One region of the Variovorax sp. 10L421 genome, then DNA from elsewhere that is predicted to be linked to it. Evidence: riboswitches for the same ligand, from Rfam matches in the RefSeq annotation. Region 1 holds a riboswitch; the other holds the start of a gene.
The links. Region 1 has a riboswitch for glycine ahead of AC1DFC_RS20790 (D-amino acid dehydrogenase). Riboswitches for the same ligand answer to the same signal wherever they lie in the genome.
Positions count from the first base shown of each region.

Region 1 (10,106 bases):
CCGAGGAGGTCGAAGACGCGGACGAGATGCCCGAGGAGCAAGCTCCGGCGCCGAAGAAGCCGCGCAGCAGGCCTGCTGCGGCCAAGGCGAATGCCGGCTCGCCCGACGGCCCCGGCGTGGTCGACCCCATGCAGTGGTGGGGCTCGCTCACCGAGCAGTTCCAGCAGATCGCAAGCTCGGCGCTGCAGGACGCGGCGCAGCTGAAGGTGCCGGCCATGGCCCAGCCGTTGGCCGACGCGGTCGACACGGTCATGGGCAAGCCCGCTGCGGCTGCCCGCAAGCCCGTAGCAGCCAAGAAGACTGCAGCACCGGCCGCAAAGAAAAGGCCGTCGACCGCCGCCCGCAAGCGAACCTCCGGCCGGCGTTGACGTCATACACATTCATTCGTTGAAGAGAACGGGTTGGCACGCACCATGAAGTTGTTTCCCTCCGGCCACGCCACCCATCCGCAATGGCGTATGGCGGCCGGCCTCGTGCTGGCCCAGCTGCGCGCACAGATGGCCTTGCCCGACTACGCGTCTTCGCCGACGCTCGGGCTGCTCTACATCACCGACCACTATGCGAGCGAGGCGCAGGACATCCTCGATCACCTGAGCGCGGAGCTGCCCGAAGTGACCGACTGGTCGGGCACGGTCGGCGTCGGCGTGTCGGCCAACAATGCCGAGTATTTCGACGAGCCCGGGCTGAGCCTGATGCTCTGTGCCCTGCCCAGCGACCAATACCGCGTGTTCTCGGGCGTGGCGCCGCTGGGCAACTCCGAGATGAGCGGCTTCGAGGCCCACACGGCGCTGGTGCATGCCGATCCGGCCACCCCCGACCTTGCCGAGCTGATCGCCGAGATGGCGGGGCGCACGAACACGGGCTACCTGTTCGGCGGCTTGTCTTCGGGGCGTGGCAGCGCGCTGCAGTTCGCGGTCGGCGGCAACGGCAACATCCGCGGGCACGGGGCGGCGGGCGGGGTGTTCTCGGGCGGCCTGTCAGGCGTGGTTTTCGGCGAGGGCGTGCGGCTGGTGTCGCGCGTCACGCAGGGCTGCCAGCCGCTGCGATCGGGGGCGGCGCGCGAGCGCGAGATCACCGAGGCCGACGGCAACCTGCTGCTGAAGCTCGACGGCGAGCCGGCGCTCGACGTGCTGCTGGCCGACCTTCAGGTGTCGCTCGAGCGGCCGCAGGAGGCCATCGACGCCGTGCGTAACACGCTGGTCGGCCTGGCCGATGCGGGCAGCGACGGCATCCGCCGCACCGGCGACCTGGGTGCCGACGTGCTGGTGCGCCACATCATCGGGCTGGACCCGACGCGCCGCGGCATCGCGATCGCCGACGTGGCCGAGGCCGGCATGCGGCTGAGCTTCTGCCGCCGCAATGCGCAGGCCGCGCGTGCCGACCTGATGCGCATCTGCGCCGAAATCCGCGAGGAACTGGAGCCCGAAGAGCAGACGCTGGCCACCGCGCGCGCCGTGGCGGCGGGCGAGGCCGAGGCGGCGCCGCATCCGGCGCGGCGCATCGCGGGCGCGGTGTACGTCAGCTGTTCCGGGCGCGGCGGTCCGCACTTCGGTGCGCCGGGGGCGGAACTGCAGATCGTGCGGCACGCGCTGGGCGACGTGCCGCTGGTGGGTTTCTTCGCGGCGGGCGAGATCGCCCGCCACCATCTGTATGGCTACACCGGCGTGCTGACGGTGTTCGCCAGCAACGACTGACGGCGATCAGGCCGGCTGCAGCGCGCGCGGCGCGGGCGCGGGCATGCCGGTGAACACGAAATCGACCTCCGGCGCCAGCCCGCTCACGATGCGCGCGATCGACTTGCCCGAGCCGCAGGCGTGCGTCCAGCCGAGCGTGCCGTGGCCGGTGTTGAGGAACAGATTCGGGAGCTTCGTCTTGCCGATCAGCGGCACGTTGCTCGGCGTCGCGGGACGCAGGCCGGTCCAGAACTGCGCCTGTGTGGTATCCCCGGCGCCCGGGAACAGCTCTTCCACGCGGCGCACGATGGCTTCGCAGCGAACCCGGTTCAGGTCGCGGTCGTAGCCATTGAGCTCGGCAGTGCCGGCGATGCGCAGGCGGTCGCCCGACTCGGATGTGTAGCGCGAGAACACGAGCTTGAATTCGTCGTCCGTCAGCGAGACCTGGTGCGCCTTCGAGGCGTCCTTCACGGGCAGCGTCACCGAATAGCCCTTGGCCGGGTAGATCGGCAGGCGGATGCCCAGCGGCGCGGCATACAGCGGGCTCAGCGAACCCATCGCCAGCACGAAGGCGTCGCCGCGGATGCGCTGGAAGCGGCCTTCGCTGTCGGTGGCCTCGACGTGGTCGATGCTGCCGCCGGCCTCGCGCAGCGCGGTCACGGTGTGGCTCATCAGGAACCTGACGCCCGCTGCCGTGGCCAGGCCCACCAGTTCGCGCGCGAAGCGGTTGGCGTCACCTGACTCGTCCTCGGCCGTGTAGGTGGCGCCGGCCAGCTTGGGCCGGATGTGGGCGAGGGCGGGCTCGATCTTCACGGCTTCGTCGGCCGAGATGACCTGGCGCTCGCAGCCCAGGGCGCGCATCTGCTCGGCGGGCGCGAGGGCGCCGTCGAACTCTTTCTGCGTCGTGTAGAAGTGCAGGATGCCCTGCGTGCGCTGGTCGTAGTTCAGGCCGGTGTCGCGGCGCAACTGTTGCAACATCGAGCGGCTGTATGTACCAAGACGCACGATCTGCTCGATGTTGTGGCGGGTGCGCGCCGGCGTGCATTCGCGCAGGAACTGCAGGCCCCAGAGCCACTGGCGCATGTCGGCGCGGATGCGGAAGAGCAGCGGGGCGTCTTCCTTGCCCAGCCACTGCAGCACCTTCAGCGGCGCGCTGGGATTGGCCCAGGGTTCGGCATGGCTGACCGAGATCTGCCCGCCGTTGGCGAAGCTGGTTTCGGCGGCCGGGGTGGCCTGCCGGTCGATCACGGTCACTTCGTGGCCGAGTTGCTGGAGGTAGTAAGCCGAGGTCACGCCGAGCAGGCCGGCGCCAAGAACGATCACGCGCATTTCAAGTACCTTTGAGGTTGCAGCGCTTGAACGGCGGGCGTGGTGTGCTATTGAATCAATAGCGAGCAACCGGACGACCGCCGTCCAAGTTGCCGCTCCCCCTGTCCTTGGTACCTGAGAGATTCACCCGCTGCGCCCGCAGGGGGTTTGCTCCTTCGGTGCGCCACATGGCGTGGCGGCTCTCCAGACGGCGTTTCAGTTGGTGCAGTACAGACCCCTTGTTCGGGCCGACCTGAGCGTTTATGGGAGTTTGCGCCTTCGGTAGGGCCACCTGGGTGGCCCGCTCTCCTGCAGTGGGGGGATTGTAGGCGGGGCTTGCGCGACTGCCAATCTCGCGGGTTCTGCGTTTCGGCCCAATGGGATAATCATTGGTTGATTTGCCGCAGGGCGATCGTTCCACAACAACAGGGGACCCCATGATCCTGGTAACCGGCGGCGCCGGCTTCATCGGCGCCAATTTCGTACTCGACTGGATCGCCAACAGCGACGAGCCGGTCGTGAACCTCGACAAGCTGACCTACGCAGGCAATCTCGAGACGCTCGCATCGCTCAAGGACAACCCGAAGCACGTCTTCGTGCAGGGCGACATCGGCGACAGCGCGCTGCTCGACCGCCTGCTGGCCGAACACAAGCCTCGCGCCGTGGTGAACTTTGCGGCCGAATCGCATGTGGACCGTTCCATCCACGGCCCTGAAGACTTCGTGCAGACCAATGTCCTCGGCACCTTCCGCCTGCTCGAATCCGTACGCGGCTTCTGGAGCGCACTGCCGGCCGAGCAGAAAGCCGCCTTCCGCTTCCTGCACGTGTCGACCGACGAGGTCTACGGCTCGCTCTCCAAGACCGATCCGGCCTTCACCGAAGAAAACAAGTACGAGCCCAACAGCCCGTATTCGGCCAGCAAGGCCGCCAGCGATCACCTCGTGCGCGCCTGGCACCACACCTACGGCCTGCCGGTGGTCACCACCAACTGCTCGAACAACTACGGCCCGTTCCATTTTCCCGAGAAGCTGATCCCGCTGATGATCGTCAACGCGCTGGCCGGCAAGAGCCTGCCCGTGTACGGCGACGGCATGCAGGTACGCGACTGGCTCTACGTGAAGGATCACTGCAGCGCCATCCGCCGCGTGCTCGAGGCCGGCAAGCTGGGCGAGACCTACAACGTCGGCGGCTGGAACGAGAAGCCCAACATCGAGATCGTCAACACCGTGTGTGCGCTGCTCGACGAGCTGCGCCCGCGCGCGGACGGCAAGCCGTACAAGGAGCAGATCACCTACGTCACCGACCGCCCGGGCCATGACCGCCGCTACGCCATAGACGCGCGCAAGCTGGAACGCGAACTCGGCTGGAAGCCCGCCGAAACCTTCGACACCGGCATCCGCAAGACCGTGGAGTGGTACCTCGCGAACAGCGAATGGGTGCGCAACGTGCAAAGCGGCGCCTACCGCGAGTGGGTCGAAAAGCAGTACGACGCGAAGGCCGCGGCATGAAGTTGCTGCTGCTTGGCAAGGGCGGGCAGGTCGGCTGGGAACTGCAGCGCAGCCTTGCGCCGCTGGGTGAGCTGGTCGCGCTCGATTTCGACAGCACCGATTTCAACGCTGACTTCAGCCGCTCCGAGCAACTGGCCGAGACGGTGCTGAAGGTTCGCCCCGACGTGATCGTCAATGCCGCGGCGCACACGGCGGTCGACAAGGCCGAGAGCGAGCCCGATTTCGCACGCAAGCTCAACGCCACTTCGCCGGGTGTCGTGGCCGAGGCGGCCCGGCAGATCGGGGCGCTGATGGTGCACTACTCGACCGACTACGTCTTCGACGGCAGCGGCACCAAGCCCTGGAAAGAAGGCGACGCGACCGGCCCGCTCAGCGTGTACGGACAGACCAAGCTCGAAGGCGAGCAACTGGTGGCGCAGAACTGCCCAAACCATCTGATCTTTCGCACGAGCTGGGTGTACGCGGCGCGCGGCGGCAACTTCGCCAAGACCATGTTGCGGCTGGCGAAGGAGCGCGAGAAGCTGACCGTCATCGACGACCAGTTCGGTGCGCCGACCGGGGCCGAGCTGTTGGCCGACGTGACGGCGCATGCCATTCGAGCCACGCTGCAGGATCCGGCGAAGGCGGGTCTCTATCACGCGATTGCCGGTGGCGAGACGACGTGGCACGGCTACGCGCGTTTCGTGCTCGAACTGGCGCAGCAAGCCGGCGTCGAACTCAAGGCCGGCCCGCAGGCTGTCGAGGCGGTGCCCACCAGCGCCTTCCCGACTCCGGCGAAGCGCCCGCACAACTCCCGGCTCGACACCACCAAGCTGCAGGCCACTTTCGGCTTGCGCCTGCCGCCCTGGCAGGAAGGCGTCGCGCGCATGCTGCGCGAAATCCTTTGAATCTTCACGAGAAAAAGTACATGACCAAGACGACGCAACGCAAAGGCATCATCCTGGCCGGTGGTTCGGGCACTCGCCTGCATCCGGCCACACTGGCCATGAGCAAGCAGCTCCTGCCGGTGTACGACAAGCCGATGATCTACTACCCCCTGAGCACGCTGATGCTCGGTGGTATGCGCGACATCCTGATCATCAGCACGCCGCAGGACACGCCGCGGTTCCAGCAGTTGCTGGGGGATGGGAGCCAGTGGGGGATCAATCTGCAGTATGCGGTGCAGCCCAGTCCTGACGGATTGGCGCAGGCGTTCATCATCGGGGACGAGTTCCTGGGCAATTCGCCCAGTGCGTTGGTGCTCGGCGACAACATCTTCTATGGGCACGACCTTGTGCATCTGCTGGCCGACGCCGACGCGAAGACGTCGGGTGCCACGGTATTCGCGTATCACGTGCAAGACCCCGAGCGTTATGGCGTGGTGGCCTTCGATGGCAAAGGCAAGGCCAGCAGCATCGAGGAAAAGCCGCTAAAGCCCAAGAGCAGCTATGCGGTGACGGGGCTCTACTTCTATGACAACAAGGTCGTAGACATTGCCAAGGCCGTGGAGCCCAGTGCGCGCGGCGAACTGGAGATCACGGCCGTCAACCAGGCTTACCTCGATCTCGATCAGTTGAACGTTCAGATCATGCAGCGCGGTTATGCGTGGCTTGATACCGGTACGCACGACAGCCTGCTGGAAGCTGGGCAATTCATTGCGACTCTGGAGCATCGCCAGGGGCTGAAGATTGCTTGTCCGGAGGAGATTGCGTGGCGCAACCGGTTCATTTCGACGGAGCAGCTCGAGAAGCTGGCCGCGCCGCTGGAGAAGAGCGGCTACGGAAAGTATCTGAAGCACCTTCTGAATGAGGAGATTCGCTCGTGAAGGCGACACCTACGGCGATTCCTGATGTGCTGGTAATCGAGCCCAAGGTGTTCGGGGACGCTCGGGGGTTTTTCTTCGAGAGCTTCAACCAGAATGCGTTCGATGCGACGCTTGGCAAGCACGTCGATTTCGTTCAGGACAATCACTCGCGCTCGGTGAAAGGAGTGTTGCGAGGATTGCACTATCAGGTGCAACAACCGCAGGGGAAACTGGTCCGCGTCGTGCGCGGCGCAGTGTTCGATGTGGCTGTGGACATACGCAAGACATCGCCGACATTCGGAAAATGGGTTGGTGTCGAGTTAAGCGAGTCGAATCACAAACAGTTGTGGGTACCCGCAGGCTTCGCTCATGGTTTTCTCGTACTGAGCGACATCGCGGAGTTTGTCTACAAGACAACCGACTACTACGCGCCCGCATATGAGCGAGCAATCAAGTGGAACGACGCGGATCTGGGGATTGCATGGCCCGCTACAGGGGGTGAGCCTCAGTTGTCGGAAAAGGACAAGGCAGGCTCGGACTTTGTCCACGCCCAGATTTTTACTTGATCTGGTGATTACTGTCTTGCTTGGCTGCGAGAAGCATCCGCGCCAGCGTTTCTTCAAGCGTCGGCGCTCCTAGCGCGACGTCGTGCTCCGCCAGCAAGGCATGGAGTTTGGCCGGATCGCCGCACAGTCGGTGCACTTCGTTTGCTCTGACGAAAGCGGGGCTGACTTCGATGCGGGGACTGTGCGAGGTCATCCGTGAAAGTACATCGATGACTAGGCGCAACGCGTAGGGCCTGCCCGAACAGATGTTGTAGGCCTCGCCAGCTGTGCCATGCGCGAGCAGCAGTAAGTACGCATCGCAAACCGTCTGTACATCATTGAACTCGCGTTCCACATCAAGGTTGCCAAGCGCAATCGAGGGCGCGCGATGGGCGAAGTGCATCGCTAGCTTGGGGATGAGGAAATTGACGTCTTGTCCCGGCCCTGTGTAGTTGAACGGACGCGTGATCACCAAATTCAACCGGTCGCTGTATGTTCTTGCCATGTATTCCATCGCAAGCTTGCTCATGCCGTAGTGGTTGACAGGTGCCGGCGGCTGTAACTCGTCGATGGGTGAGTTGGTCGTGTTTCCGTAGATGTTGGCGCTACTGGCCAAGAGAACGCGCTTCGGTCGAACTGGAAGCGCCACCAGCGCGTCCAAAAGGTTTGTAGTCCCAACTACATTGACGGCGTAAAACGCCGCATCGTTGGCGTGCCCCGCAAAACTGATTGCGGCCAGGTGCACGACAGCTTCCGGCGCGACCTCCCGTATTTCCTTGCGAAGCGCCTCATAGTCGGTGAGGTCGGCCTGAAGTTCGTGGATTGTGTGGTCCGCTGAAACAGCGCGCTCGGCGAACAATCGGCCGGTAAACCCTTTGGCGCCGGTGAGCAGAATCCTCAAAATGAAAAGCCCTGCTTGTTGCGTCGAATGTCGGCCTCCACCATCATCTGGCAGAGCCCTTCCAGCGTGGTGGTGGGTTCCCAGCCAAGCTTGGCCTTGGCCTTGGCAGGATTGCCGATCAACAGTTCGACTTCGGCGGGGCGATAGAACTTCGGGTTGATGCGCATCACCGTTTTGCCATTGGCCGTGTCGATCGCGGACTCTGTTTCGCCCGCGCCCTTGAACTCAATGCCAATGCCTGCAGCCTTGAATGCCATCAAGACGAAATCTCGCACCGTTTCCGTACGATTGGTGGCAAGCACATAGCTGTCGGGTTCGTCGGCCTGCAGCATGCGCCACATGCCCTCAACATACTCCTTCGCATAGCCCCAGTCGCGCTTGGCATCGAGGTTCCCGAGTTCCAGTACGTCGAGCTTGCCGAGCTTGATCTTCGCGACGCTATCGGTGATCTTGCGCGTCACGAATTCGCGGCCGCGCAGCGGGCTTTCATGATTGAAGAGGATGCCGCTGCAGCCGAAGATGCCGTAACTTTCCTGGTAGTTGATCGTCATCCAGTGCGCAAACAGCTTTGCGACGCCGTAGGGGCTGCGCGGATAGAACGGCGTGCTCTCGATCTGGGGAATGGCTTGCACCTTGCCGAACATCTCTGAGGTGGATGCTTGGTAGAAGCGGATCTTCGTGTTGGTGAGGCGAATCGCTTCGAGCAGATGCAGGGCGCCCATGGCGGTGATCTGGGCCGTCGCTTCAGGCTGGTTGAAGCTCACGCCGACAAAACTCTGGGCAGCTAGGTTGTAGACCTCGTCGGGCTGTGCTTCTTTGATGAGCGTCAGGGAGCTGCCAAGATCGGTCAAGTCGTACTCGATCAGATGTAGATCCGGATTGTCTTGGATGCCGAGTTCTTCGATGCGCCAGAAATTGACTGAACTGGTCCGGCGGTAGGTTCCGTAGACGACATAGCCTTTGCTGAGCAGCAGCTCCGCAAGGTAGGCACCGTCCTGGCCTGTGATGCCCGTTACTACTGCACGCTTTTTCATTGAAACTCCTTCTAGATCTGGTCGACGACGTAGCGGGGGACTGCTTCGGATCCTCGCCTTGCGTAAACCGTCAATTTTGCCCGAAAACGAATGTGTGTCTGAATGTCGCCGAGGAGGGGACTCTCCCGCCCTATAAAATGGATCGGCGACCTTCGTTCTGTTTTGTGGGCTGATCGCGCCCCATCTGCGTCTTTGCAGCACGAGAGCTTTTTTGGGAGCGGCGATGGTTCAATCCTTCCAACGCCCGCAGTTCCGACTTGACCATGCCATTTGTCTCCTACGCCCAGAATTTCGAAGACGTCATGTTGTGGCGTGCGCTTGGCCACATCGAGCATGGGTTCTACATAGATGTGGGAGCGCAGTCGGCAGATCTGGATTCCGTTACGCGCGCGTTCAGTGAGCGAGGGTGGAGGGGCATCAATATCGAGCCGCATCCGTTTTACTATGCGCACTTGTTGGAGCGCCGCCCTCTCGATATCAATCTCTGCACTGCCGTGGGCGATAGCGTTGGGATGCTCACGATGAATTTCGTTGGAGCAACGGGCTTGTCCACTGCGGACGATCAAATAGCGGCGAGGCATGTCGCAGCCGGTCACGCATTGAATCGTGCCCAGGTAGAACTAACCACGCTCGCCAAGCTATGGAAAGAGCATGTGGCCCATGGTCAAACGGTCCATTTTCTCAAGGTCGATGTGGAAGGGTTCGAGACGGCAGTTCTGGCCGGCAACGACTGGGTCGCGAATCGACCGTGGATCGTCGTTGTGGAAGCAACACTTCCCAATTCGCGAACCGAGAGTCATGGCGAGTGGGAGGGCGCGCTCTTGAAGGCAGGCTACGAGCACGTCTATTCAGACGGCCTGAATCGCTTCTATGTTGCGGATGAACACCGCGAGTTGTCGGACGCGTTCAAGTATCCGCCGAACATCTTCGATGATTTCGTTCCGGCGCAATTGATCGATCTGCAACGGCGTACGGCGCACGCGGAAGGTGAGTTGGCCGAATGGCAACGGCGTACGGCGCACACGGAAGGTGAGTTGGCCGAATGGCGGCGGCGCGCCGGATTGACTGAGAACGAACTGATCGAGGAGCGTATACGTCGCTCTTACGCCGAAAAGGCGCTGATCGAGTCGCGACAACGTATCGAACTGACAGAGGCGAGTGCCATTGACGCAAGAGCTTGGGGTCGGCAAATGCGAGCGCAAGTCGATGAGTTGCGGCGGGAGATCGATGCGCGCGATGTGCTGGTCTCGCAGGCGAATTTACGAGCCGAAGGCTTGGCCGCTCAATACCGCGAAGTTTTGGCATCGAGCTCCTGGCGCATCACAGCCCCATTGCGCAAGATTGCCTCCGCAAT
Region 1 covers NZ_JBFTJJ010000017.1:53,851-63,956, forward strand. Annotated here, with positions in the region: gene AC1DFC_RS20780 (PhaM family polyhydroxyalkanoate granule multifunctional regulatory protein) at 1-368, shown strand, start outside; gene AC1DFC_RS20785 (FIST signal transduction protein) at 414-1,694, shown strand; gene AC1DFC_RS20790 (D-amino acid dehydrogenase) at 1,701-3,002, opposite strand; glycine riboswitch at 3,094-3,199, opposite strand; glycine riboswitch at 3,207-3,303, opposite strand; gene rfbB (dTDP-glucose 4,6-dehydratase) at 3,419-4,489, shown strand; gene rfbD (dTDP-4-dehydrorhamnose reductase) at 4,486-5,376, shown strand; gene rfbA (glucose-1-phosphate thymidylyltransferase RfbA) at 5,397-6,293, shown strand; gene rfbC (dTDP-4-dehydrorhamnose 3,5-epimerase) at 6,290-6,838, shown strand; gene AC1DFC_RS20815 (NAD-dependent epimerase/dehydratase family protein) at 6,831-7,718, opposite strand; gene gmd (GDP-mannose 4,6-dehydratase) at 7,715-8,752, opposite strand; gene AC1DFC_RS20825 (FkbM family methyltransferase) at 9,016-10,106, shown strand, end outside.

Region 2 (10,106 bases), on a different contig from region 1:
GCCCACCATGCGCGGCGCTACGAACACCAGCCCCCAGAGCGCACCCGCGCCCAGGCCGGCGGCAATGCCGGTCCAGGCCCGCGGACTCAGAGCGCGAACCCGTCGTCGGCCGCAATGACGGCACCGTTCACGAAATGGCTCTCGCCGCTGGCCAGCAGCACGATCAGGCCGTCCAGGTCCTCGGGCTTGCCCACGCGCTTGCGCGGCAGCATGCTGACCAGCCTGGCGCCTGCCTCGGTGGTCCAGTGCTCCTCGTTGAGTTCGGTCGCGATGTAGCCCGGGCACAGCGCGTTCACGTTGATGCCGAAGCGGCCCCACTCGAGCGCCATGGCCTTGGTCATCTGCACCACCGCGGCCTTGCTCATGCAATACGTGCCGATCTGCGGCATGACCTTGAGCGCCGCCGACGAGGCGATGTTGATGATCCGCCCGCCGATGTAGGTGCCCGGTGCCGTGCCCGTGGCGCGCGCCAGCATGCGCTTGCCGACTTCCTGCGCGACGAAGAAGGAGCCCTTCACGTTGGTGTCGAAGATGTAGTCGTAGTCGTCGGGCGTCACGTCCTGCAGGCGCTGCGTGGTGCTCACGCCCGAGTTGTTGACCAGGATGTCGATGGGGCCGACCTCGGTCTCCGCACGCGCGACCGCGGCCTTGATGCTGCCGATGTCGGTCACGTCGAGCTCGACCACATGGGCGTCGCCGCCCTCGCCTTCGATGCGGGCGCGCAGCTCCTTGAGCTTCTCGACGCGGCGGCTGGCCAGCACCACGGCGGCACCGGCGCGCGCCAGGGTTTTCGAGAACTGGGCGCCGAGCCCGCTGGAGGCGCCGGTGACGAAGGCCACGCGGCCGGAAAGATCGATGCTGTAAGCCATGGACTGGATCCTGTGGAGTCGCGCAGGTGACGAAACAGGCCCGTCCGCGAGTGACACGGACCGCCCGTGGACGCCGCATAAAATGCCCCGCGCCTCGAAAAATCATTATCGACCCAACCCACATGACCCACGACGAAATCCTCGCCCAGTTCGGCCCTCGCGAAGCCATGGAATACGACGTGGTCGTGGTCGGCGGCGGCCCGGCCGGCCTCTCGACCGCGATCCGGCTCAAGCAGTTGGCCGCGCAGCACGAGAAGGAGATCTCGGTCGTGGTGCTCGAAAAGGGCTCGGAGCCCGGCGCGCACATCCTCTCTGGCGCCATCATGGACCCGCGCGCGCTCAACGAGCTGCTGCCCGACTGGGAGGAACTCGGCGCGCCGCTCAACCAGCCCGTGACCGACGACGCGATGGTGTTCCTCGGCGAGAAGTCGGGCCTGCGCACCCCCAACCTGTTCCTGCCGGCCTGCTTCCAGAACCACGGCAACTACATCATCAGCCTCGGCGCCTTCACCAAGTGGCTGGCGCAGCAGGCCGAGAACATGGGCGTCGAAATCTTCCCGGGCTTCCCCGCGGCGGAAGTGCTCTACAACGAAGACGGTTCGGTGCGCGGCGTGGCCACCGGCAACATGGGCGTGGGCAAGGACGGCGAACCGACCGAGAACTTCCAGCTCGGCATGGAGCTGCTGGGCAAGTACACCGTGTTCGCCGAAGGCGCGCGCGGCCACCTCGGCCGCCAGCTCATCGCGAAGTACAAGCTCGACGCCGGCAAGGACCCGCAGACCTACGGCCTCGGCGTGAAGGAAGTGTGGGAGATCGACCCCAAGCGCCACCAGCCCGGCTTCGTGCTGCACACGGCCGGCTGGCCCATGAAGAGCGACACCTATGGCGGCGCCTTCCTCTATCACATGGAGGACAACAAGGTCACGATGGGCTTCATCACCGGCCTGGACTACAGCAACCCCTACCTGAGCCCGTTCGAGGAAATGCAGCGCTGGAAGCTGCACCCCAACATCCGCTGGTACCTCGAAGGCGACGAGGCCCAGGGCATCAAGCCGGCCAAGCGCATCGGCTACGGCGCGCGCGCCATCACGGCCGGCGGCCTGATGTCGCTGCCCAAGACGGTGTTCCCGGGCGGCGCGCTGGTCGGCTGCGAGGCCGGCTACCTCAACGTGAGCCGCATCAAGGGCAGCCATGCCGCCATCAAGACCGGCATGCTGTGCGCCGAAGCCGCCTTCGAGGCGGTGCAGGCCGGCCGCCAGCACGACGAACTCACGGCCTACCCGGCCGCGTTCGAGAAGAGCTGGCTCTACACCGAGCTGAACAAAGCGCGCAACTTCAAGGCCTGGTTCAAGAAGGGCCTGGGTATCGCGACCTTCATGAACGGCATCGAGCAGTGGCTGCTCAAGGGCCACATTCCATGGACACTGCACCGCAACAAGCCCGACCACCTCTACCTGAAGCCCGCTTCGGAGTGCAAGCCCATCGTCTATCCGAAGCCGGACGGCAAGCTCACCTTCGACCGCCTCTCCAGCGTGTTCATCAGCAACACCAACCATGAAGAGCAGCAGCCGGCCCACCTGACGCTGAAGGACGCGACGGTGCCGGTCAACATCAACCTCGCCAAGTTCGCCGGCCCCGAAAGCCGCTACTGCCCGGCCGGCGTGTACGAGTTCGTGGGCACCGAGGACGGCAAGCAGCGCCTGCAGATCAATGCGCAGAACTGCGTGCACTGCAAGACCTGCGACATCAAGGACCCGACGCAGAACATCGTGTGGGTCACGCCCGAAGGCGGCGGCGGGCCGAACTACGTGGGCATGTAAGGCCTCCTTGCCTCGTCGGCGAGCCCTCTTCGGAGGGCTTTTTCGTTTCGGCTCTCCGCTGCGCTTCGTGTTGCCGGAGCCTCGCGTATTCTGGCGGCTCACAGGAGACAAAACCCATGCACATCGTCATCACCGGCGGCGCCGGTTTTCTGGGCGCTCGCCTCGCCCGCACGCTGTTGAAGCAAGGCCCCCTCTCGCTGGCCGGCGCACCGGTCCGGCCGATCGAGCGCATCACGCTGGTCGACCGCGTGGGCGCGCCCGCCGACCTCGCGTCCGATGCGCGCATCGCCACCGTGACGGGCGACCTCAACGCGCAACTCTCGCCCGATGCAGACGCGACCGTCTGGCGCGAAGCCGATGCCGTCTTCCACCTGGCCGCGGCCGTGAGCGGCGAGTGCGAGGCCGACTTCGACCTCGGCATGCGCAGCAATTTCGCAGCCACGCACGCGTTGCTCGAACGGGTGCGTGCGCTCGGCACGAGGCCAGTGCTGGTGTTCGCCAGCTCGCTCGCGGTATTCGGCGATTCGCCCGAGCAGCCGCTGCCGAAGGTCATCGAAGACCACACGCTGCCCACGCCGCAGACCAGCTACGGCATCCAGAAATTCATCGGCGAGCAGCTGGTGGCCGATTTCACGCGCAAGGGCTTCGTGCGCGGGCGCAGCGTGCGGCTCATGACGGTGAGCGTACGCCCGGGCAAACCCAACGGCGCGGCCTCGGGCTTCTTCAGCGGCATGATCCGCGAGCCGCTGGCCGGCCTGCGCGCGGCCTGCCCCGTGCCCGATTCGACGCCTGTCGCCATCGCGTCACCGGCGCGCACCATCGAGGGCATCATCCGCGCCGCCGAGGCGAGCGATGCGCAGTGGGGTCCGCGCACCGCACTGAACCTGCCCTCGCTGGCCACCACGGTGGGCGAGATGGCTGCCGCGCTGGAGCACGTGGCCGGCCAGGCCGCCACCGCCCTGCTCGATCGCACGCCCGATCCGACGATCATGCGCATCGTGAAGACCTGGCCCGGGCGCATCGAAACGGCGCGTGCGAAGGCGCTGGGCCTGTCGGCGGACCAGAGCTTCGAGACCGTCATCCGCGAATACGTCCGTGAAAATCCCGACGCGGTGAAGCTCTCCGGTGTTGCATAGTCCGGGGCGCCTGACGCGCACCTGACTTCAACCCCGGAGACATCATGAAAATCGGCCACATCGCCGCCGCCTGCCTTTCGCTCGCCCTGGGCGCTTCCGCTGCCCATGCGCAACAACCGACCGTCCTGAAGATCGGCTACGCGACCTCCAAGGAGTCGCACTACGGCGTGGGCTCCACGGTGTTCTGCGAAGAGATCGAGAAGGGCACGCAAGGCCGCTACAAGTGCCAGCACTTCGCCAACTCGGCGTTGGGCGGCGAGCGCGAGCAGATCGAGGCCATACAGCTCGGCACGCAGGACCTGGTCAACACCTCGACCGGCCCGGTGGGCAACTTCGTGCCCGAGGTCAAGATCGTCGACATCCCCTTCCTGTTCCGCGACTACGACCACGCGCGCAAGGTGATGGACGGCCCGATCGGCCAGGACATCCTGACCAAGTTCCCGAGCAAGGGCATCGTCGCGCTGGCCTGGACGGAGAACGGCTTCCGCCACATGACGAACAGCAAACGCGACATCGTCAAGCCCGAGGACGCCAAGGGCCTGAAGATGCGCACCATGGAAAACAAGGTGCACATGGACGGCTACCGCACCTTCGGCATCCTGCCCACGCCGATGGCCTTCCCCGAACTCTTCGGCGCGCTGCAGCAGGGCACGGTCGACGGGCAGGAGAACCCGATTCCGGTGATCCTGGCATCGAAGTTCTCGCAGGTGCAGAAGCACCTCTCGCTCACGGGCCACGTGTATTCGCCGGCGCTGCTGCTGCTGTCGCCGAAGGTGTGGAACAAGCTCTCGGACGCCGACAAGAAGGTGTTCGTCGAAGCCGCGAAGAAGGCCTCCGTCGCCCAGCGCAAGAAGGTGAACGACGACGAGAACAACGGCATCGCCCAGCTCGAGAAAGACGGCATGAAGGTCACGCGCACCGTCGACGGCGCGGCCTTCCGCGAGGCGCTGAAGCCGGCATACGTGAGCTACGCCAAGGAATTCGGCGCGGACAACATCAAGAAGATTTCGGACGTCAAGTAACGCCGCCCCGCCGGTCTTCCGGCAACGCGCCCGGCTCGCCATAGTGCGCCGGGCGCTTCGTTTTTTCATCTCTCGACACAACAGAGAACAACTCAAAGTGCAAGCCTTCGAGCGCTACTTTCTCGCCGCCAACCGCTGGGCGCTGATTCTTCTGCTGGCCGCCATGTCGGTCATCATCTTCACCAACGTCGTGCTGCGCTACACCACCAACCAGTCGCTCGAATGGGCCGAGGAGGTGTCGCGCCACATGATGATCTGGCTCACATTCCTGGGCGCCGGGCCGGTGCTGCGCTACGGCGGGCACATCGCGGTCGAGAATCTGCAGGACGCGCTGCCGCGCCCCGCCGCGGTGGCGCTGCGCATCGTGGTGGCAGGGCTTCTCTTCGCTTTCTTCGGCTTCATGGTGTGGTACGGCTGGCTGTACATGCAGCGCACGATGTTCCAGCTCACGGCCGTCACGCAGATTCCGTTTGCCTACATCTACAGCGCGATGCTGTTCGGCGGCGTGCTGCTCGTCGTGCATTGGCTGCTGGTGGTGCGCGGCTACGTGCTGAACCGCGAGTTCGCCTCCGACGCGCACTTCGACGCCAACGCGAGCGCGTCGCTGTAAGGAGGAACGACCATGGATGCAAGCCTCGTTCTGATCGTTTCCGCCTGCGTGTTCCTGGCCATCGGCGTGCCGGTTGCTTTCGCGCTGGGCCTTTCCACCGTGACCACGCTGATCCTCGCGGAGAACTACCCGCTGATGGTACTGCTGAAGGAAACCTTCACCGGCATCGACAGCTTTCCGCTGATGGCCGTGCCCTTCTTCATCCTGGCGGCCGAGCTGATGAGCGGCGGCTCCCTCACCGAGGTGCTGTTGCGCTTCGCGGGCCAGTTCGTGGGCCATCGCCGGGGCGGTCTGGGCTACACCAACGTGGTGTCGCTGACCTTCTTCTCGGGCATCTCGGGCTCGGCGCTGGCCGACGCGGCGGGGCCGGGGTCGATGCTCATCAAGATGATGGACAAGGCCGGCTACGACCGCTCCTACGCGGCGGCGCTCACGGCCTCGACCGCGATCGTGGGGCCGATCATTCCGCCCTCGATCATCATGATCATCTACGCGCTGCAGGACGAGACGGTCTCGGTCGGCACGCTGTTCGCAGCAGGCATCCTGCCGGGCATCCTGATCGCGGTGGCGATGTGCCTGGTGAACTTCCACGTCTCGAAGAAGCGCAACTACAAGGGCGACGGGCAAACGCCGCCGCTGCGCGAGATCCTGGTGACGACGTGGAAGGCGATTCCCGCGATCCTGCTGCCAGTAGTCATTCTCGGCGGCATGCGCGCGGGCTGGTTCACGCCCACCGAGGCATCGGTGGTGGCGGTGTTCTACGCGCTCGTGTGCGGCAAGTTCATCTACCGCACGCTCGAATGGAAGGCGCTGCCCGACATTCTTTCGCGCTCGGCCCTGCTGTCGGCCTCGGTGCTGATCATCATCGGCCTGTCGGCCTCGTTCGCGTGGATCCTGACCATCGAGGGCATTCCGCAGCAGATGGCCGAATGGCTCATCGGCATGAACCTCTCGCCGTGGATGTTCCTGATCATCGTCAACATCTTCCTGCTGCTGTTCGGCATCTTCATCGAGCCGCTGCCGGGCGTGATGGTGCTGGCGCCGATCCTCGCGCCAGTGGCGGTGAAGCTGGGCGTGGACCCGGTGCACTTCGCGATGATCGTGATCTTCAACCTCACGCTGGGCATGATCACGCCGCCGGTGGGTGGGCTGCTGTTCGTGACGTGCAACGTGTCGAAGGTACCCATGTCGGCGCTGGTGAAGGAGCTGGTGCCCTTCCTCTGGGCGCACGGCGCGGTGCTGCTGATACTGACCTTCGTGCCGGCGCTGAGCACCTGGCTGCCGCACGCGCTCGGGTTCAAGTAGCGTCGGCGGCCATTGGCCCTGCGAGGAAAACGGGTAATAAAGATGTCACCGCTTGCAACGATGCTGCGTCCATCGATTCCCCAAAGCTGTGGCTGCCATGTTTCCCACCAAGACCGACAAGGCGCGCGACGAACTCCAGGGCGGACAGCGCACGCTCAGCCAGCGCGAGCGCGCCCTGCTGCTGATGGCCGACGGCCGGCGCTCGCTGACCGACTTCAGCGCGCTGTTCCCCGACCGGCATGAAGCCGAGCTGGCGATCCGGGCGCTGATCCAGAGGGGCTACCTGCAGAGCCCGCAAGCCGCGGACGCACCGGCACCCGCCCAGCCCGTGCCGATCCCCGCCAACGAACCGATCCGCCTCCCCACCTCGGCCGATACCTTCGACGGCAAGCGCTCGCTGGCCACCACGCGCATGTTCCTGTTCGACATCTGCGAGCGCATGTTCGTGCGGCGCGACCCGAAGTTCGCGCTGCAGATGCGCGACGCGCTGCGCGAGGCGCGCGACCGCGAGGCGATGCTGACCATCGCCGCGCTGATGCTGACCGAGATCGAGAAAACCGCCGGCGTGGAGCGGGCCGAATCGCTGCGCGAGCGCATCGACCGGCTGCTGCCGCCGGCCGAAATCGTTCATTGAAGAGCGCACCACGGGCGCGAACGCGGCCTGTGACACCATCGCGAGGTGAACTCCGCTCCCGAAAAACCGCCCCTGTCCGACCGGCTTCGCGCCTGGGCCCGGCGCGTCAAGCGCGACGGCGTCACGCTGTGGTTCGCCGGCAGGCATGCATCCACCCCGTGGTATGCCAAGGCACTGGGCATGCTCGTGGTCGCCTACGCGCTCAGCCCGATCGACCTCATTCCCGACTTCATCCCGGTCCTGGGCTACCTCGACGACGTTCTCCTGCTGCCGGGGCTGATCTGGCTTGCGATCCGGATGATTCCGCCGCCGGTGCTCGCGGAGTGCCGCCGGCAAGCCGACGACTGGATGCAGAAGTCGGGCGCCAGGCCGACCAGCCGGTATGGCGCCGCGCTTGTCGTGGCCGTGTGGATCGCGGTCGGCGTCGCAGCGTGGCGCCTGTGGTCGCGATAGGGTGAAGGGCAAGTCCGGGGCTGCGGGCTGCGCGATCCACTACACTTGCCGGGGTCAGGAGAGAGCCCCGCACGCCGGGGCCGCCGAAGGCGCAGGGGATTCCCGAACGCTCAGGCAAAAGGACTGACAAGGCACTGGTGGACACCGGTGTTTCCTTGCTGGAGAGAGGCCGTTGCCAGGTAACGGCCCACCGAAGGAGCAAACCCCGATCGTGGGGCGAATCTCTCAGGTAAAGCGGACAGCAGGGGTGGCCCATGGCGTTGCAGCCATGGATTTCGACTGCCCCTTTGGAGTGCCCAGTGGCTGCTTCTTCCGCTCCCTCCGACGCCCCTCTTCTCAAGACGCCGCTGTACGACCTCCATCTGGAGCTCGGCGCCCGCACGGTGCCTTTCGCCGGCTATTCGATGCCCGTGCAATACCCCGCCGGCCTGATGGCCGAGCACAAGCACACGCGCGATGCGGCCGGCCTGTTCGACATTTCCCACATGGGACAGCTGCGCCTCGTCGGGCCCGATGCGGCAGCCGCCTTCGAAACCCTGATGCCCGTCGACGTGATCGACCTGCCCGCCGGCAAGCAGCGCTACGGCCTGCTGCTGAACGACGAGGGCGGCATCATCGACGACCTGATGTTCTTCAACGAAGGCCACGGCTCGATCTTCGTGATCGTGAATGGGGCCTGCAAGGTGGCCGACATCGCGCACATCCAGCAGAAGATCGGCGCCCGCTGCGACGTGCAGCCCCTGCCCGACCACGCCCTGCTCGCACTGCAAGGCCCGCAGGCCGCCGCCGCACTCGCGCGGCTGTCGCCCGGTGTCGAGCGCTTCGTGTTCATGACGGGCGGCGCGGTGCAGATCGGCGGCATTCCCGCCTTCGTCACCCGCAGCGGCTACACCGGCGAGGACGGCTTCGAGATCTCGGTGGCCGCCAAGGACGCCGACGCCCTCGCCCGCCTGCTGCTGGCCCAGCCCGAAGTCAAGCCCATCGGCCTGGGCGCACGCAATTCGCTGCGGCTCGAAGCCGGCCTGTGCCTGTACGGCAACGACATCGACACCACCACCACGCCGGTCGAGGCCTCGCTCAACTGGGCGATGCAGAAGGTGCGCCGCACCGGCGGCGCGCGCGCAGGCGGCTTTCCGGGCGCCGCGAAGGTCCTGGCGCAGCTCACCGCATCCACCGTGGGCGCGGCAGGCCACACCGATCACGACACGCTGAAGCGCAAGCGCGTGGGCCTCGTTGCCCTCGAACGCATTCCGGTGCGCGACGGCACGGTGCTGCAATCCTTCGAAGGCCAGGACATCGGCCTCGTCACCAGCGGCTTGCTCGGCCCTACCGCCGACCGCTGCATCGCCATGGGCTACGTGGCCACCGCCTTCGCCGAGCCGGGCACGCGCATCCAGGCCATCGTGCGCGGCAAGCCGGTGCCGATGGAAGTCTCGACCATGCCTTTCGTGCCCACCCGCTACTACCGCGGCTAGGCTACGCATCCCGATCATCATTTTTTCCACGAGGAGTTTTTTACATGAGCATCAAGTACACCAAGGACCATGAATGGGTCTCGGCCGAAGGCGGCGCGGCCACCGTCGGCATCACCGTGCACGCGCAGGACGCGCTGGGCGATGTGGTGTTCGTCGACCTGCCCGAAGTCGGCAAGACCTTTGCCCAGGGTGAAGTCGCCGGCGTCGTCGAATCGGTCAAGGCCGCGGCCGACGTGTTCATGCCCGTGTCGGGCGAGATCACCGAAGTGAACGAAGCGCTGCGCGCCGACCCCTCGCTCGCCAACAGCGACCCGCTGGCCGGCGGCTGGTTCTTCAAGGTCAAGCTGAGTGAGCCGGCGCAGCTCGACGCGCTGCTCGATGCGGCCTCGTACGACAAGTTCGCCGCCGAGTCTTGATGCGCTGCTGAACACGGACCACCGCTCCCGCCCCTCCCGCCCTACCTCTCCGCCATGTCAAGCCACGCCCTCCCCTCCCTGCAACAACTAGAGAACGCCGAAGAATTCCTCGCCCGCCACATCGGCATCGATGCGGCGGACGAGGCGCGCATGCTGCCCGTGATCGGCTCGGAGACGCGGGCTGAGCTCATCGACGGCATCGTGCCCGCGGCCATTCGCCGCGCGAAGCCGATGCGGCTGCCCGCACCGGCGACCGAAGCCGATGCGCTGGCCGAGTTGAAGGTGATGGCGTCGAAGAACAAGGTGTTCCGCAATTTCATCGGCCAGGGCTACTACGGCACGCACACGCCGGGCGTCATCTTGCGC
Region 2 covers NZ_JBFTJJ010000002.1:447,406-457,511, forward strand. Annotated here, with positions in the region: gene AC1DFC_RS06075 (DMT family transporter) at 1-9, opposite strand, end outside; gene AC1DFC_RS06080 (SDR family oxidoreductase) at 87-869, opposite strand; gene AC1DFC_RS06085 (electron transfer flavoprotein-ubiquinone oxidoreductase) at 992-2,689, shown strand; gene denD (D-erythronate dehydrogenase) at 2,806-3,825, shown strand; gene AC1DFC_RS06095 (TRAP transporter substrate-binding protein) at 3,870-4,847, shown strand; gene AC1DFC_RS06100 (TRAP transporter small permease) at 4,945-5,457, shown strand; gene AC1DFC_RS06105 (TRAP transporter large permease) at 5,470-6,762, shown strand; gene AC1DFC_RS06110 (hypothetical protein) at 6,860-7,396, shown strand; gene AC1DFC_RS06115 (YkvA family protein) at 7,442-7,849, shown strand; glycine riboswitch at 7,895-7,985, shown strand; glycine riboswitch at 7,998-8,101, shown strand; gene gcvT (glycine cleavage system aminomethyltransferase GcvT) at 8,149-9,324, shown strand; gene gcvH (glycine cleavage system protein GcvH) at 9,369-9,740, shown strand; gene gcvP (aminomethyl-transferring glycine dehydrogenase) at 9,795-10,106, shown strand, end outside.
Region 2: linked by a shared signal. The riboswitch ahead of gcvT (glycine cleavage system aminomethyltransferase GcvT) and the one ahead of AC1DFC_RS20790 (D-amino acid dehydrogenase) in region 1 are both predicted to bind glycine.